2 regions of the Georgenia halophila genome follow, and region 2 is predicted to be linked to the other one. Evidence: riboswitches for the same ligand, from Rfam matches in the RefSeq annotation. Region 2 holds a riboswitch; the other holds the start of a gene.
The links. Region 2 has a riboswitch for ZMP and ZTP ahead of purH (bifunctional phosphoribosylaminoimidazolecarboxamide formyltransferase/IMP cyclohydrolase). Riboswitches for the same ligand answer to the same signal wherever they lie in the genome.
Positions count from the first base shown of each region.

Region 1: linked by a shared signal. The riboswitch ahead of glyA (serine hydroxymethyltransferase) and the one ahead of purH (bifunctional phosphoribosylaminoimidazolecarboxamide formyltransferase/IMP cyclohydrolase) in region 2 are both predicted to bind ZMP and ZTP.

Region 1 covers NZ_BAABGN010000002.1:266,634-274,305, reverse strand. The annotation lists gene ABD907_RS02875 (FG-GAP-like repeat-containing protein) at 1-1,785, shown strand, start outside; gene ABD907_RS02870 (right-handed parallel beta-helix repeat-containing protein) at 1,913-3,232, shown strand; gene ABD907_RS02865 (GNAT family N-acetyltransferase) at 3,275-3,799, shown strand; ZMP/ZTP riboswitch at 3,855-3,941, shown strand; gene glyA (serine hydroxymethyltransferase) at 3,986-5,284, shown strand; gene ABD907_RS02855 (bifunctional methylenetetrahydrofolate dehydrogenase/methenyltetrahydrofolate cyclohydrolase) at 5,281-6,162, shown strand; gene ABD907_RS02850 (exodeoxyribonuclease III) at 6,258-7,076, shown strand; gene ABD907_RS02845 (class I SAM-dependent methyltransferase) at 7,144-7,672, opposite strand, start outside.
Region 2 covers NZ_BAABGN010000004.1:325,782-333,453, forward strand. The annotation lists gene ABD907_RS06800 (hypothetical protein) at 1-270, opposite strand, end outside; gene purH (bifunctional phosphoribosylaminoimidazolecarboxamide formyltransferase/IMP cyclohydrolase) at 393-2,045, opposite strand; ZMP/ZTP riboswitch at 2,101-2,191, opposite strand; gene purN (phosphoribosylglycinamide formyltransferase) at 2,239-2,874, opposite strand; gene ABD907_RS06815 (hypothetical protein) at 2,917-3,399, shown strand; gene ABD907_RS06820 (cell division protein PerM) at 3,472-5,064, opposite strand; gene ABD907_RS06825 (helix-turn-helix domain-containing protein) at 5,093-5,305, shown strand; gene ABD907_RS06830 (Clp protease N-terminal domain-containing protein) at 5,389-5,937, shown strand; gene sucD (succinate--CoA ligase subunit alpha) at 6,106-7,023, opposite strand; gene sucC (ADP-forming succinate--CoA ligase subunit beta) at 7,040-7,672, opposite strand, start outside.

The sequences.
Region 1 (7,672 bases), on a different contig from region 2:
CGCGGGAGCGCCGCGGACGGCGACGACTACGTCGAGGGCGGCGGCGGCGCCGACGTCGTCCTCGGCGGCCTCGGCCGCGACGACCTCGTCGGCGGCTCCTCCTCGATGTACGGGCTGGACACGATCGCCCAGCGTCCGGACGCCGGCGACCTGATCTTCGGTGGCGCGGGCGACGCGCACGACCGCAACGACCGCGTTGGCGGCCACGGCAGCGACTCCGACGTCGTCGTCGGCGACAACGGCGACATCCACCGCCTCGTCGGTGCCGACGGCGCGTACCTGACGTTCGTCTACGACACCCACGACGACCCGGTCCGCCTCCTGCCCCGCGCCGTCACGCTGCTCGACAGCACCCCCGGCGGGCCGGACGTGCGGCCCGACCTGTTCGACGTCACGCAGGCCGACGTGGCCGCCGCCGGGCGCGCCACCGCCGACGTCTGGGCCCCCGACGAGATCCACGGCGAGGGCGGCGACGACACCGTCTACGCCGGCGGCGGCAACGACGTCGTCTACGGCGACGCCGGCGACGACGACCTCGTCGGCGGCTGGGGCAGCGACTGGCTCTCCGGCGGCACCGGCACCGACGGCATCCTCGGCGACGAGGGCCGGATCGTCACCTCGCGCCACGGCTCGCTCGAGCCGCTCGCCGGCGTGACGACACCGACCACGCAGCGGACCATCTCCACCCCCGGCAACCACCAGGTCGCCGTCGTCAACCCGACCGGCACGCTGACGAAGACCGTGGACCTCACGCCGTGGTCGCTGCAGCCCGCCGGCTCCGCGCACGACCCGTACTTCGAACCGATGTACGCCGACGACCTGATCTTCGGCGGCCTCGGTACCGACTTCCTGCACGGCGGCGGTGGCGACGACGGCATCTCCGGCGCCGAGGCGCTCCCGCTCTCCTACGTGCCGGGCACCGCGCTCGGCCGCGCCGGCGGGGTGGTGCGCAACGACTTCCACCGCCCGGTCGCGGCGCCGGACCAGCTCCAGTTCGACCACGACCTCACCTACTTCGCCCTCTACAACCCGGACGACCCGCTGCGCCGCGTCACCCTCACCGCCGCCGGCACGCTCGACCCCACGGCGTCCGGCGACCGGATCTGGGTGCTCGGCTTCGACCATCTCGACGGCGACACCGTGGACGGACGCACCACCGACGGCGACGACGTGATCTTCGGCGACCACGGCAACGACTGGCTCGTCGGCGGCACCGGTTCCGACACGCTGTGGGGCGGCTGGGGCAACGACACCCTCGACAGCGACGACGACCCGACCACCGACGGCGGCGGCAACGTCACCGTCGACGGTGACACGGCCTGGGCGGACCGCGCCTTCGGCGGCGCCGGGGTCGACGTCCTCTCCGCGAACACGCAGGAGGACCGCCTCATCGACTGGTCGGGCGAGCTCAACTCCTACGTCGTGCCGTTCAACCCGTTCGGGCAGTCCGCCGTCTCACGACAGCCCTCACCCGGCATGTACACGTTTCTGTACGACCTGTCGTGGGCGCAGGGTGCCGACCGGACGATCGCCGCGCAGCTCGGCACCGACGCCGACCGCAACGGGGAGCCGTTCGGCGAGACCGGCCTGGTCACCCAGCGCGACTCCGGCCACTGGCAGGACCAGAAGGGCGGCCCCCGTGACCCTCAGCCCGGCAACGGCGGCGCCGGCGGCGCCGGCGGCGCCGGCGGCACGGCCGGCACCGGAGGCACCGGCGGCTCGGTCGAGGCGGATGACGGCTCGACGCACCCGGGCAACGGGAAGGGCCGGGGCAAGAAGCCGTGATGCGGGGGACGGGCCGCGAGCCAGGCCGTGCAAGTACGGCGTCGAATCGGCCACGGGCGGCCACGACCGGTCCTACGCTTGGACCGGGCAGGTGACCGCGACGGCGGTCCGTCGGGGGGAGTGCCTGGTGAGGAGACTTGCGGCGATCGCCGCGATGGCCGTGCTGCTCGCCGGCTGTGGTGGCGACGTGCAGCCGTCGGCCGGTGCCGGCAAGGCGGTGGAGACGGCGACCCGGGCGACTGCTGCGGCCGAGCGCGACGTGTGCGCCGTGCCCGTCGCGATCGTCGTAGACGCCGTGCAGGGCTACGTCGGCTCCTTCGGCACCGAACAGCTCGCCGAGGGGCAGACGGCGACGTCGCCGGTCGGATCCGCCGACAAGCCCGGGTCCGAGAAGGCGGCCTCGAGCGACGAGCCCCCCGCCGACGTCCTCTCCGACGCCGTCGCCGAGGCGCAGCGGGTCGCCGCGAAGGTCCGGTGCGCCGACGCCGACCTCGCCGCCGGCATCGCGGAGGGCCTCGAGACCGTGAGCGCCGACGGCGCGGTCGCGACCGCCGTCCGGGACCGGACGATCGCCACGATGACGGGCGCCGCGGCACCCGACCTCCCGCTCACGCCCGACGACGACCTCTCCCTCGCGGTCGCCGCCACCGAGTCCGGCGGCGTGATCGAGCTCGGCGCCGGCACGTGGGACCTCACGGAGCCGGTCGTGCTCCTCGGCGGGGTCACCCTCCGCGGCGCGGGCCCGGAGCGTACGGTCCTGAGATCGTCGGCACCGGAGGCGACGATCCTCGTCGCGACGGCCGACCGCGTGGAGCTGCGGTCGCTCGCGCTCGAGCGCGACCGCGCGGCCGTCGGGTCCGTGGTGGTCGGCGGCCCCTCGGCGTCGCTCGTGGTGGAGGACGCGGTGCTCAGCGGCGCGGTCGGCGACGAGAGCAGCGGCGGGGCGGGCATCCACATGTCCGCCCAGGGCGAGCAGGGTTCCGGCCGCGGCACCACCCTCGAGATCACCGACTCGGTCCTCCGGGACAACGGTTGGGCGGGGATCGCGGTGACGGGTGGGCACCGCGCCTCGGTCCTCGGCGCGACGTTCGAGGCGAACGGCCAGTGCGGCATCTGCTTCCTCGGCGCGGCCACCGGCTCCGTCGAGGACAGCACCTTCGACGGCAACACGGTCGGGTTCTACGCCGGCGACACGGCGTCCCCCGTCCTGACCGGCTCGACGATCACCGGGGGCGAGGCGGGCATCCAGGTCGGCGGCACCGCCGTCGCGGCGCTCGAGTCCACCACGATCCGTGGCAGCGGCCGTGCTGCGGTCATCTACACCGGGCAGGGCGGCGGCAGTGTCACAGGCCTGGTGTGCGAGCAGGTCGAGCACGGCATCGCCGTCGGTCCGGAGAGCACCCCGATACCGGGCGAGAACGCGTGCACCATCGCCTTCGCCGACTGATTCCGTGCGCGGACATCTGTGACCGGATGCCAAACTGTGCCCATGGACGACGTCAGGATCGACCTCATCACCGCCGACGGGGCCGGTGAGCTGCTCACCGTGCGGCGGGCGGCCTTCGTGACGGAGGCGCAGCTGTACGGCGACCCGAACCTGCCGGCGCTGACGCAGACGCTCACCGAGCTGGTGGCCGACATCGAGCGGGCCGACGTCGTCACGCTCGGCGCATGGCTCGGGCACCGTCTCGTGGGCTCGATACGCGTCGAGCTGGAGGCGGAGAAGGCCACGCTGGGGCGGCTCGCGGTCGTGCCGGACCTGCAGGGCCGGGGCATCGGCACCAAGCTGCTCATGGCCGTGCTGACGTACCTGCCCGAGCAGACCAAGGAGGTCTGGGTCTTCACCGGGCAGGACTCCAAGCACAACCTCGCGATGTACAACAAGGCGGGTTACGAGCACCAGTTCGACCAGCACACCGGTGACCTGACCTACGCGTACCTGCGTCGCATCCTGGGCGAGGACGACCCCGACGCCGACGAGGTGCTCGGCTCGATGGACGACGCGACCGCCTGACATCTCGCGGGACGGGGTGCCGGGGTGGACGAGCTCCGCCGTCGGGTGTGTACATTGGACGTGTCGTGACTGGCGCCGGGTGGATCACCACCGGGGAGCGACACGAGCAGCACCCCTGAGGTCGTACGCCTGGGCCGAGGGTCACCAGTGGAATACCACGCGCACGTGTGACCTTCGGAGGGAAGTATGAGCCAAACCACGACAAGGACTCCCGTGGCAGACCAGTCGCTCGCCGAGCTGGACCCCGAGATCGCGGCCGTCCTCGGCGGCGAGCTGGACCGCCAGCGCGGCACCCTCGAGATGATCGCCAGCGAGAACTTCGTGCCGCGCGCGGTTCTCGAGGCCCAGGGCTCCGTCCTGACCAACAAGTACGCCGAGGGCTATCCAGGCCGGCGCTACTACGGCGGCTGCGAGCAGGTCGACATCGCCGAGAACCTCGCCATCTCCCGCGCCTCCGCCCTCTTCGGCGCCGAGTACGCCAACGTCCAGCCGCACTCCGGAGCACAGGCCAACGCCGCCGTGCTGCACGCGCTCGCCGAGCCCGGTGACCCCGTCCTCGGCATGTCGCTCGCGCACGGCGGGCACCTCACCCACGGGATGAAGCTCAACTTCTCCGGCAAGCTGTACGACGTCTCCGCCTACGGCGTGGATCCCGACACCCACCGCGTCGACATGGACCTCGTCCGCCAGGCGGCGCTCGAGACCCGCCCGAAGGTCATCATCGCCGGGTGGTCCGCCTACCCGCGCCAGCTCGACTTCGGGGCGTTCCGGGAGGTCGCCGACGAGGTCGGCGCCTACCTGTGGACCGACATGGCGCACTTCGCCGGGCTGGTCGCGGCGGGCCTCCACCCGAACCCGGTGGCCGTCTCCGACGTCGTGTCCTCCACCGTCCACAAGACCCTCGGGGGGCCTCGCTCCGGTGTGCTCCTGGCCCAGGACAAGGAACGGTGGGCCAAGCGGCTCGACTCCGCCGTCTTCCCCGGGCAGCAGGGCGGACCGCTCATGCACGCGGTGGCCGCCAAGGCCGTGGCCTTCAAGCTGGCCGCCGGCGAGGAGTTCGCCGAGCGGCAGGAGCGCACGCTCGAGGGCGCCCGGATCCTCGCCGAGCGGCTGACCGCGCCCGACGTGCGCGGCGCGGGCGTCTCGGTCCTCACCGGTGGCACCGACGTCCACCTGGTCCTCGTCGACCTGCGGGACTCCGCGCTCGACGGCCGCCAGGCCGAGGACCTCCTCCACGACGCCGGCATCACCGTCAACCGCAACGCCGTGCCGAACGACCCGCGGCCGCCGCGAGTGACCTCCGGCCTGCGCATCGGCACACCCGCGCTGGCCACCCGCGGCTTCGGCGCGGCAGAGTTCTCGGAGGTGGCTGACATCATCGCCACCACCCTTCGCGACGGCTCGGCCACGGACGTCCTCGGCATGCGTGCCCGGGTCCGGGCCCTGACCGACAACTTCCCCCTCTACCCAGGACTGGACCAGTGACGGCACAGACTCTCGACGGCAAGGCGACAGCGGCAACGATCAAGGCGGAACTCACCGAGCGGGTCACCGCGCTCCGGGAGAGGGGCATCACGCCCGGCCTGGGCACCGTGCTCGTCGGTGACGACCCGGGCTCGAAGGCCTACGTGGGCGGCAAGCACCGCGACTGCGCCGAGGTCGGCATCTCCTCCATCCGCGAGGACCTGCCGGCGGACGCCAGCCAGGCCGACGTCGAGGCCGCCGTCGCGCGCCTGAACGCGGACCCGGCGTGCACCGGATACATCGTGCAGCTGCCCCTGCCGAAGGGCGTCGACGCCAACCGCGTGCTCGAGCTCATCGACCCGGGCAAGGACGCCGACGGTCTTCACCCGACCAACCTCGGTCGCCTCGTCCTGCGGGTCGCGGAGGAGATCACCTCCCCGCTGCCGTGCACGCCACGCGCCGTGCTCGAGCTGCTCGACCGGTACGGCATCGACCTGGCAGGCAAGGACGTGTGCGTCGTCGGGCGGGGCACCACGGTGGGCCGCTCCATCGGGCTGCTCCTCACCCGCAAGACCATCAACGCGACGGTGACGTTGACCCACACCGGCACCCGCGACCTGGCCTCGCACGTGCGCAACGCCGACGTGATCGTCGCCGCGGCGGGCAGCCCGGGAATCGTCACGCCCGACATGGTCAAGGCCGGCGCCGTCGTCCTCGACGTGGGCGTCTCGCGCGTCGAGGACCCCGAGACCGGCAAGGCCAGGCTGCGCGGGGACGTGGCCGACGGCGCTGCGGAGGTCGCGTCGTGGCTGTCGCCGAACCCCGGCGGCGTCGGGCCGATGACCCGCGCGATGCTGCTGGCCAACGTCGTCGACTCTGCGGAGCGCCAGGCCGGCTGACCCGCGACGGTCGGGCGGCGTGACAATCGGCACTCATGCCCGGAAATCGTCGGACCGGGGGCCGACGCGCCTGCCGTATCGGTCACGATTGAGGCATGCGAATCGCCTCCGTCAACGTCAACGGCATCCGCGCTGCCTACAAGCGCGGGATGGGTAGCTGGCTCGACGATCGCCGACCCGAGGTCCTGCTCCTGCAGGAGGTTCGCGCGACCGACGAGATCCTCGAGAACCACCTCGGCCACGAGTGGACGACGGCGCACCACGCCAGCGATTTCAAGGGGCGTGCCGGGGTCGCGGTGGCCAGTCGCCTGCCCGCCCGGGCGGTCCGGGTGGGCCTCGGCAACGGGGTCCCGGAGGCCGCCGTGGACACGGGCCGCTGGGTCGAGATGGACCTGGACGCTCCCGGCTCGGACCGTCCGCTGACGGCGGTCTCGGTCTACCTGCACTCCGGCACGGCGGGCACCGAGAAGATGGACCTGAAGTACGCGCACCTCGAGAAGGTCACCGCGCGGCTCTCGGAGCTCGCGCGGCAGGCGGCGGCGGGGGAGCGGGACGTCATCGTCGGCGGCGACGTCAACGTCGCCCACCGCGAGCCCGACATCAAGAACTGGAAGGGCAACTACAACAAGAACTCCGGTGCGCTCGACGGCGAGATCGCCTACCTCGACCGGTGGTTCGACGACCTCGGCTGGGTCGACGTCGGCCGGCGCCTCGGTGGTGACGGGCCGGGTCCGTTCACGTGGTGGTCCTGGCGCGGCAAGGCCTTCGACAACGACGCCGGCTGGCGTATCGACTACCAGCTGGCGACGCCGGAGCTGGCCGCGCGCGCGACATCCGCAGTGGTGGACCGTGCCCCGGCGTACGACCAGCGGTTCTCCGACCACGCGCCCGTGGTGGTCGACTACCAGATCTGAGCCCCGCGGCGGATGCGGACGCGAATTCGCCGGGCGCGGCGGCGAGCGACCGGGCGCCCGGCGGGTCTCAGGCGCGTCTCGCCTGCACGATGGTGACGGGACCGGAGCGGTGGTCGAGGTGCTCGGTCTCGCGGGCGTCGCGCAGCCCGGCCGCGTCCAGCAGCTCCGCCAGGGAGCCGTCGACGTTCCGCGAGACGTGCGGGCTCCCGGTCCGGCGGCGGCGCAGGCCGTGCCGGTGCGCGTGGCCGTGGCCGTGACCTGCGCCGTCGCCGGGGCCACCGAAGTCGAGGATCGTGACCATTCCACCAGGCCGCAGCACCCGGGCGACGTCTCGGGCGAAACCCGTCCGGCCGTCGTCGTCCACGTGGTGCATGGCCAGCGACGAGATCACGTGGTCGAACGAGGCCTGCGCCCCGGGCAGCCGGTCCGCGTACCCCTGCACGAGGGTCAGCGGGACGCCGCGCCGCACGGCCTTGCGTGCGGCCCGGCGCAAGGCGCGGCCGTCGGGGTCGAGGCCGGTCACTCTGGCGCCCGGCACCGCATCGAGCACGGCGAGCGCCAGATTGCCCGTGCCGCAGCCGACGTCGAGGACGACC
Region 2 (7,672 bases):
CATCCGCGGTGCGAGCACCTGGATGACGACCGCCGCACCGACCAGCGCACCGGCGACGGTGAGGAGCACCCGCTCGACGGAGGCCATCATGGGCGAGAGCCACGCCATCGTCATGTAGAAGCCCTCGCTCGGACTGTCGTAGCCGCCGACCTCGCCCCAGAGGGCCGGCATGCCTCGTTCGAGGAAGACCCGCCACGCGATGCTCAGCGTGAACCCGACGACGGCGAGGATCACCGCGGCGACGACGCACTTCTTGCTCGCAGGATGCACACCGGGCTCCCAACCTCGACCACAGGACCGGTCACGACGCTACGCGTGCCGCCACGCCGCCCGTGGTCGTTCCGTGACGCAGGTTCCCGCGGCTCAGTGGAAGAGACGCAGGTTCCCGCGGCTCAGTGGAAGAAGTGCCGCGTGCCGGTGAGGTACATGGTGACCCCGGCGGCCTGCGCGGCCTCCACCACGGCGTCGTCCCGCATCGACCCACCCGGCTGGACGACGGCGGTGACGCCGGCGTCGAGGAGCACCTGGAGCCCGTCGGGGAACGGGAAGAACGCGTCGGAGGCGGCCACGGCACCGTGCGTGCGCCGCGGAGCGGCCCCACCGACGTTCTCGGCTCCACCGGCGCCGTCGACGTCTGAGGCGACCTCCACGCCGAGGGTGTTGGCGCGTTCGACGGCGAGGCGGCAGGAGTCGACGCGGTTGACCTGGCCCATGCCGATGCCGACGCTCGCGCCGTCGTGGGCGACGAGGATCGCGTTGGACTTGGCCGACCGGCACGCCTTCCAGGCGAACGCCAGGTCGGCGAGCAGCTCGGGAGAGGCGGCCTCGCCTGCAGCGAGCGTCCAGGTGGAGGGGTCGTCGCCGTCGGCGTCGACGTGGTCGCGCATCTGCACGAGGATCCCGCCGCTGATCTGGCGGATCTCCGCGGGCCGCTCCCCCGTCGGCGCCGGGCAGCGCAGGACGCGGATGTTCTTCTTCGCCTGGAGGACCTCCAGCGCGCCGTCCTCGTAGTCGGGTGCGACGACGACCTCGGTGAAGACGCCGGCGACCTGGTTCGCCATCTCCACCGTGACGGGCCGGTTCGTCGCGATGACCCCGCCGAACGCGGAGACCGGGTCGCAGGCGTGCGCCTTGCGATGAGCCTCCGCGATGTCGGCCCCGACGGCGATGCCGCACGGGTTGGCGTGCTTGATGACGGCCGCGGCGGGCTCGTCGAAGGTGTACGCAGCGCGGCGTGCGGCATCGGTGTCGACGTAGTTGTTGTAAGACATCGCCTTGCCGTGGAGCTGCTCGGCGCCGGCGAGGCCGGCGGGTCCGGCGGTGTCGCGGTAGAGCGCTGCTGCCTGGTGCGGGTTCTCGCCGTAGCGCAGCGCCTCGCCCTTGTCCCAGGTCTCGCCGACGAAGTCGGGCCAACCGTCCTCGGCACCGACGTAGGACCCGGCGAACCAGTTGGCGACCGCGACGTCGTAGGCCGCGGTGTGGGCGAACGCCTCGGCGGCGAGCTGCTTGCGCTGATCGAGGGTGAATCCGCCCGCGGCCACGGCGTCGAGGGCGTCGGCGTACCGAGCGGGTGAGGTGACGATCGCGACCGAGGGGTGGTTCTTCGCCGCCGCGCGCACCATGGACGGGCCGCCGATGTCGATCTGCTCGACGCACTCGTCCGGGGTGGCGTCGGAGTCCACGGTCTCGGTGAACGGGTAGAGGTTCGAGACGACCAGGTCGAACGGCTCGATGCCGAGGTCGGCGAGCTGGTTGACGTGGGTCTCGAGGCGCCGGTCGGCGAGGATGCCGGCGTGGACCCGCGGGTGCAGCGTCTTGACCCGCCCGTCCAGGCACTCGGGGAACCCGGTGAGGTCCTCGACCTTGGTGACCGGGACGCCGACCTCGGTGATGAGCCGGGCGGAGCCGCCGGTGGAGACGAGCTCGACACCGGCCTCGTGCAGCCCGCGGACCAGGTCCTCCAGCCCGCACTTGTCGTAGACGGAGACGAGGGCGCGACGGACGGGCACGCGGTTCGAGGCGGTACCGGCGGGCTGGCTGGTCAACTGACGCTCCTGGATGTGTCGACGACGGGGCTCAGGCACCCGGACGGGCACCCGATCCCGGCACCCAGGCGTGCGGTGCGCTGCAGGGTGGTTCCGGCCGCTCCCCGGTGGTGTGCTCCACCTTCTCGCCAGTCACGGCCGGGACCCACTCTAGCGAACTAGGCGGGCGGGTGAAGCGGCGCGGTCGACCGGGTCAGGCCCCGATGCGGACCCTGCGCCCCTCGATCTGCCAGCCCTCCCGGGCCAGCCGCCCCACCAGCTCGACGAGCTGTCCGCGCTCGGCGGCCTTGATGCGTTCGGTGAGGCTCTCCACGTCGTCGTCGTCGAGAACCGGGACGGCGACCTGGGCGACGATGGCGCCGGTGTCGACCCCGGCGTCGACGAAGAAGAGCGTGGCGCCCGTGATCTTGACGCCGTAGGACAGCGCGTCCCGCGGCCCGTGCATGCCCGGGAACGCGGGCAGCAGCGAGTTGTGCGTGTTGAGGTAGCGGTCCTCGAAGCGTTCGAGGAAGAGCGGTCCGCTGAGCTTGAGGAACCCGGCCGAGACGACGAGGTCGGGGTCGTGCGCGGCAACCTGCTCGGTCAGCGCAACATCCCACGCGGCCCGGTCGTCGTGGTCGCGGACCCGCTCGACGAAGGTCGGCAAACCGGCCCGGCGAGCCAGGTCGATCCCGCCAGCACCTTCTCGGTCCGCGCCGACGGCGACCACCTGGGCGCCGTACTCCGCGTCACCGGTGGCCTCGAGCAGGGCGGCGAGGTTGGAACCTCCGCCGGAGACGAGCACGACGATCCTGGCCGGACGGCGCGTCGTGACGGAGTGGGAGTCGATCACCTGGGCGAGAGTAGTCGGCTCGTGGGACATGATGGGTTCATGCCCGACCAGCAGTCTCCGCCACCCTCACCACCCGGCAGACCGTACGGCTCGCCCCGAGACCAGCACGAGGAACCCGACGAGGAGACCCAGAAGAGGGCGATGCGCCTGGTCCGGGTCTTCGGTCTCGCGCTGCTGATCACGGTCGCCCTCTCGCTCATGGCGCCGCCGTGGCCCGTCCCGATCGTGACGGCCGTCGTGGCGGTCGGGTCGCTCGTCCTGGGCATCGTCGCCCTCGTGCGGGTGCGTTCCGCCAAGGTGCGGGGGGCCACGCCGGCGGTGCTCGCCGTCGGGCTCGTGGTGGCGGCGTTCATGGCGCTGACGATGTCCGGGCAGATCGTGCTGTGGCGCGAGTACAGCGCGTACTCCGAGTGCATGGACTCGGCGATCACGCAGCAGGCGCAGGACGGCTGCCTCGCCGAGTTCGAGAACTCGCTCCAGGAACGGATGGACGAGATGCAGCAGATGATGCAGACCGGCTGAGGCCGCACCGCGGGGCGCGGCGGGACGGCGAGCCCTTCCTCACCCAGCGCTGTCACAGGGGCGAGCCCTGCCTCAGGGACCGGCGTCGCGGGACCACGCGGACAGCGATGGTCCGCTCCAGCCCTCCCCGACTCGTGGCTCCTGCGCCGGCCCGGACAGTGCCTCTTCCGCCGGCGATGCCTCCTCCGGCGTCCCGGCGCTGCGGTCCGGGGCGGCGCCGTCCTCCTGCCGTTCTTCGCCGTCGCGGTCGGTGTCCTCGCGGTCGGCCTCCTCGCGGTGGGCGTCGTGGGCTTGCCCGGTGGCGGTCGCCACGTCCGCCGCAGCAGCGACCGGCCCGACGCTTCTGCGCCGGGAGAGCCGTTCGGAGGCCCCGGAGACCCGTTCCCGGGCACGGCGGGCGCCGAGGCCGACCAGCTCCGCCGTGCGCGGGTGCAGGACGACCACGGTCAGCAGTAGTGCCGCCCCGACCTCGGCAAGCAGCATGCCGGCCACAGCGGGCGGCTCGGCGCCGATCTCGGCCATGCGTCCCGGGCCGATTCCGCCGGACGCCGCGTACGTGAGGACCGCAGCGGCGAGGGCCACGACGACGGCGGCCAAGATCGCGGTGCCGACGGACTCCGCCAGGGCTCGTCCGGAGGCGCGCCGGTGCAGCAAGACTCCGACGATCACACCGACCGCGACGGGCACGACCACCACCCACGTCGGCCCCGGTGCCTCCGGCGAAGGCAGGCCACCGAGCAGCGGGATTGCGGGCAGGGGTGCCGGCACGGCCTCCCCGGCGGCGAAGTGTGTCCCGGCGCCGAAGGCGAACCCGGGGCCGGCGCTCCACGCCAGTGCCCACACGGCCACAGTGGGCAGGTAGAGCAGCTGGGCCGCCGTCATGACGACCAGACCGACCGGGGCGAGCATGTAGGCGTCCTGGACCATCCGGACGCGGTCCCAGCCGGTGACCAGGGCCACGACCACCAGAGCGAGGGACACCAGCGCCAGGGCCAGCAGGATCCAGCCCGCGCCGCGGAGGCCGTCACGGACCCACGCGGGAACGCCGGCCGACCATGCCGGGGCCGGCGCGCCCGAGCGGCGCGCCGCGAGCACCGTGCCGAGCGTCGACACCACCGCACCACCGAGCAGGGCACCGAGACGTCCACCCGGCGCGGCCAAGGTCGCCACCAGCACCGACAGGACGAACCCGACGACGGCGAAGGAGGCGGCCCCGTAGCCGGCGATCCGTAGCCGCCGGACGGCGGCGTAGACGACACCGACGCTCAGCAGCGTCATCCCGAGCGGCACCACGGACACCGTGCCCTCGCCGACCGTCATGTCGCCGCCGTGCGCCAGGAGCCACAGCGCGGTGCCGGTGCCCGCGGCGCTCTGCCAGGAGGCGTCGCCCAGCGCCGGAGCCGCTGCCGTTGCGATGTAGGCGGCCACGGCGGGCACGGCGACAGCGAGCCAGCTCAGCACCGCCGCCTCGACTCCGCTGACCAGCCCGCGCAGCCAGCCCTCCGGCAGCCGACCGGACCCGCCGGGTCTCGGGGCGCCGGCCGCCCGGGACGGGCGCGTCTGCGTGGTGGTGGCCATCGCCCCATCGTCGCCCCGCCGCCGCGCCAGCCCCGCCTGCCCGTGCGGCGTGTCGGGGGCGAGCTGGACGTCAACATGCGTTGACACGGCCGCAGCGTCAACCTACATTGACACCATGACGCTGACCGACACGGCTGATGCCGCCCAGAGCCCGGACCCGACCACCGGCCTCCGTGCCGTCCGCGCGCTTCGTGAGCTCGCAGAGCGGCTGGAGGTTCTCCAGGTCGAGCGTGCCCGGCAGCTCGGCTGGTCCTGGCAGGAGATCGCCGCCGAGCTGGGTGTGAGCCGGCAGGCGGTGCACAAGAAGCACGGGCGCCGACGCGCCTGACCGGCCTGACCGGCCTGACCGGCCTGACCGGCCTGACCGGCCTGACCGGCCGACCAGACCTCACTTAGATGGAGGACCAAGACATGTTCGAACGCTTCACCAAGGACGCCCGCGCCGCCGTCGTGCTGGCCCAGGAGATCGCCCGCGAGGCGAGCTCCGCGAGCATCGGGCCGGAGCACGTCGCGCTCGGCGTGCTCGACGTGGACGGCAGCGGCGCTCGTGCGCTGCGCGACGCCGGGATCGACCCGGCCTCGGTGGCCGACCGGCTCCGGGACATGGTCCGGGAAAGCGGTCTCGACGCCGACGCGCTGGCGTCGCTCGGCATCGACCTGGAGCGGGTCAGCCGGAGCGCAGACACGCTCTTCGGCACCGGTGCGCTGGAGCGGGCGGGCCGGGCCCTGCGCGGGAAGGGTCGGCGCGGCAGCCACATCCCGTTCACCGCGGACGCGAAGAAGGCGCTCGAGCTGTCCCTCCGGGAGGCGCTACGGCTGCAGGACAATGAGATCAACGACCGGCACGTGCTGCTGGGCGTTCTGCGTGGCGGTGGGCCGGCGGCTGAGGCACTGACAGGCACCGGCACGCAGGTCGCGACCGTGCGCACCGCCCTCGAGACGCGCCCCGAAGCGGCCTGAGCCCCCGGCGACGCCGCCCGCAGGTCACGCTCCGAACGAGAGTGTCGATCTCGTCGTCATAGCAGCAAGATCAACACTCTGGTCCCCGGCCGAGCCGCGACGGCGGGCGCACCCGGCGGGAGCGACCGCCGTCGTCGGGCTGGAGTGGCTGGAGCGGCCCCCGGGTGCTCAGGCGAGCAGCGAGCGAGCCAGGCGCGCGGTCTCGGACGGCGTCTTGCCGACCTTGACGCCGGCCGCCTCGAGGGCGACCTTCTTCGCCTCGGCCGTGCCCGAGGAGCCGGAGACGATGGCGCCGGCGTGGCCCATCGTCTTGCCCTCGGGTGCGGTGAAGCCGGCCACGTAGCCGACGACCGGCTTGGTGACGTTGTCCTTGATGTACTCGGCGGCTCGCTCCTCGGCGTCGCCGCCGATCTCACCGATCATGACGATGACATCGGTGTCCGGGTCCTCCTCGAAGGCCTTCAGCGCGTCGATGTGGGTGGTGCCGATGACCGGATCGCCGCCGATGCCGAGGCACGTGCTGAAGCCGACGTCCGACAGCTCGTACATCATCTGGTAGGTCAGCGTGCCGGACTTGGAGACCAGGCCGAGGCGCCCGGAGTCGGTGATGTTCGCCGGGGTGATGCCCACGTTCGACTCGCCCGGCGTGATGATGCCCGGGCAGTTCGGCCCGATGAGGCGCACGCCCTTCGACTCGGCGTAGGTGAAGAACTCCGCGGTGTCGGCCACCGGGATGCCCTCGGTGATGATGACGATGAGCGGGATGCCGGCGTCGACGGCCTCGACCACCGCGGCCTTCGTGAAGGCCGGCGGCACGAAGATGACCGAGACGTCCGCCCCGGTGGCCTCCCTGGACTCGGCGACAGACCCGAAGACGGGTACCGAGACGGTGCCGGCCTGCCGGTTCTCGGCGCCCGGGCCGAGCGGCTCGACGTCGAAGTCGACGGACGTGCCCGCCTTGCGGGGGTTCACGCCGCCGACGATCTGGGTGCCGGAATTGAGCATCCGCAACGTGTGGACCTGCCCCATGGAGCCGGTCATGCCCTGGACGATGACCTTGGAGGAGGAGTTGAGAAGGATCGACATGTGGTTGCTTCCGTCCTTACTTCGCAGCCGCGAGCTCGACAGCCTTGGCCGCGGCCTCGTCCATCGTGGGTACGACCGTGACGAGCGGGTGGTTGGCGTCGGCCAGGATCTTCCGCCCGGCCTCCACGTTGTTGCCGTCGAGGCGGACCACGAGCGGCTTCGAAGCGGTGTCGCCCAGGATCTCCAGGGCGCTCACGATGCCGCTGGCCACCTCGTCGCATGCGGTGATCCCGCCGAAGACGTTGACGAACACCGAGCGCACCTGCTCGTCACCGAGGATCACGTCGAGCCCGTTGGCCATGACGGTGGCGTTCGCGCCGCCGCCGATGTCGAGGAAGTTCGCCGGCTTCACGCCCTGCTGCTCGCCGGCGTAGGCGACGACGTCGAGAGTGGACATCACCAGCCCCGCCCCGTTGCCGATGATGCCGACCTCGCCGTCGAGCTTGACGTAGTTGAGGTCGAGCTCCTTGGCCTTGGCCTCGAGCGGGTCGGTCGCCGCCTGGTCCACGAGCTCGGCGTGGTCGGGGTGCCGGAACGCGGCGTTCTCGTCGAGGGTCACCTTCCCGTCGAGAGCGATGATGGCACCGGCCTCGGTGCGTACCAGGGGGTTGACCTCGACGAGCGTGGCGTCCTCCTCGTCGTAGGCCGT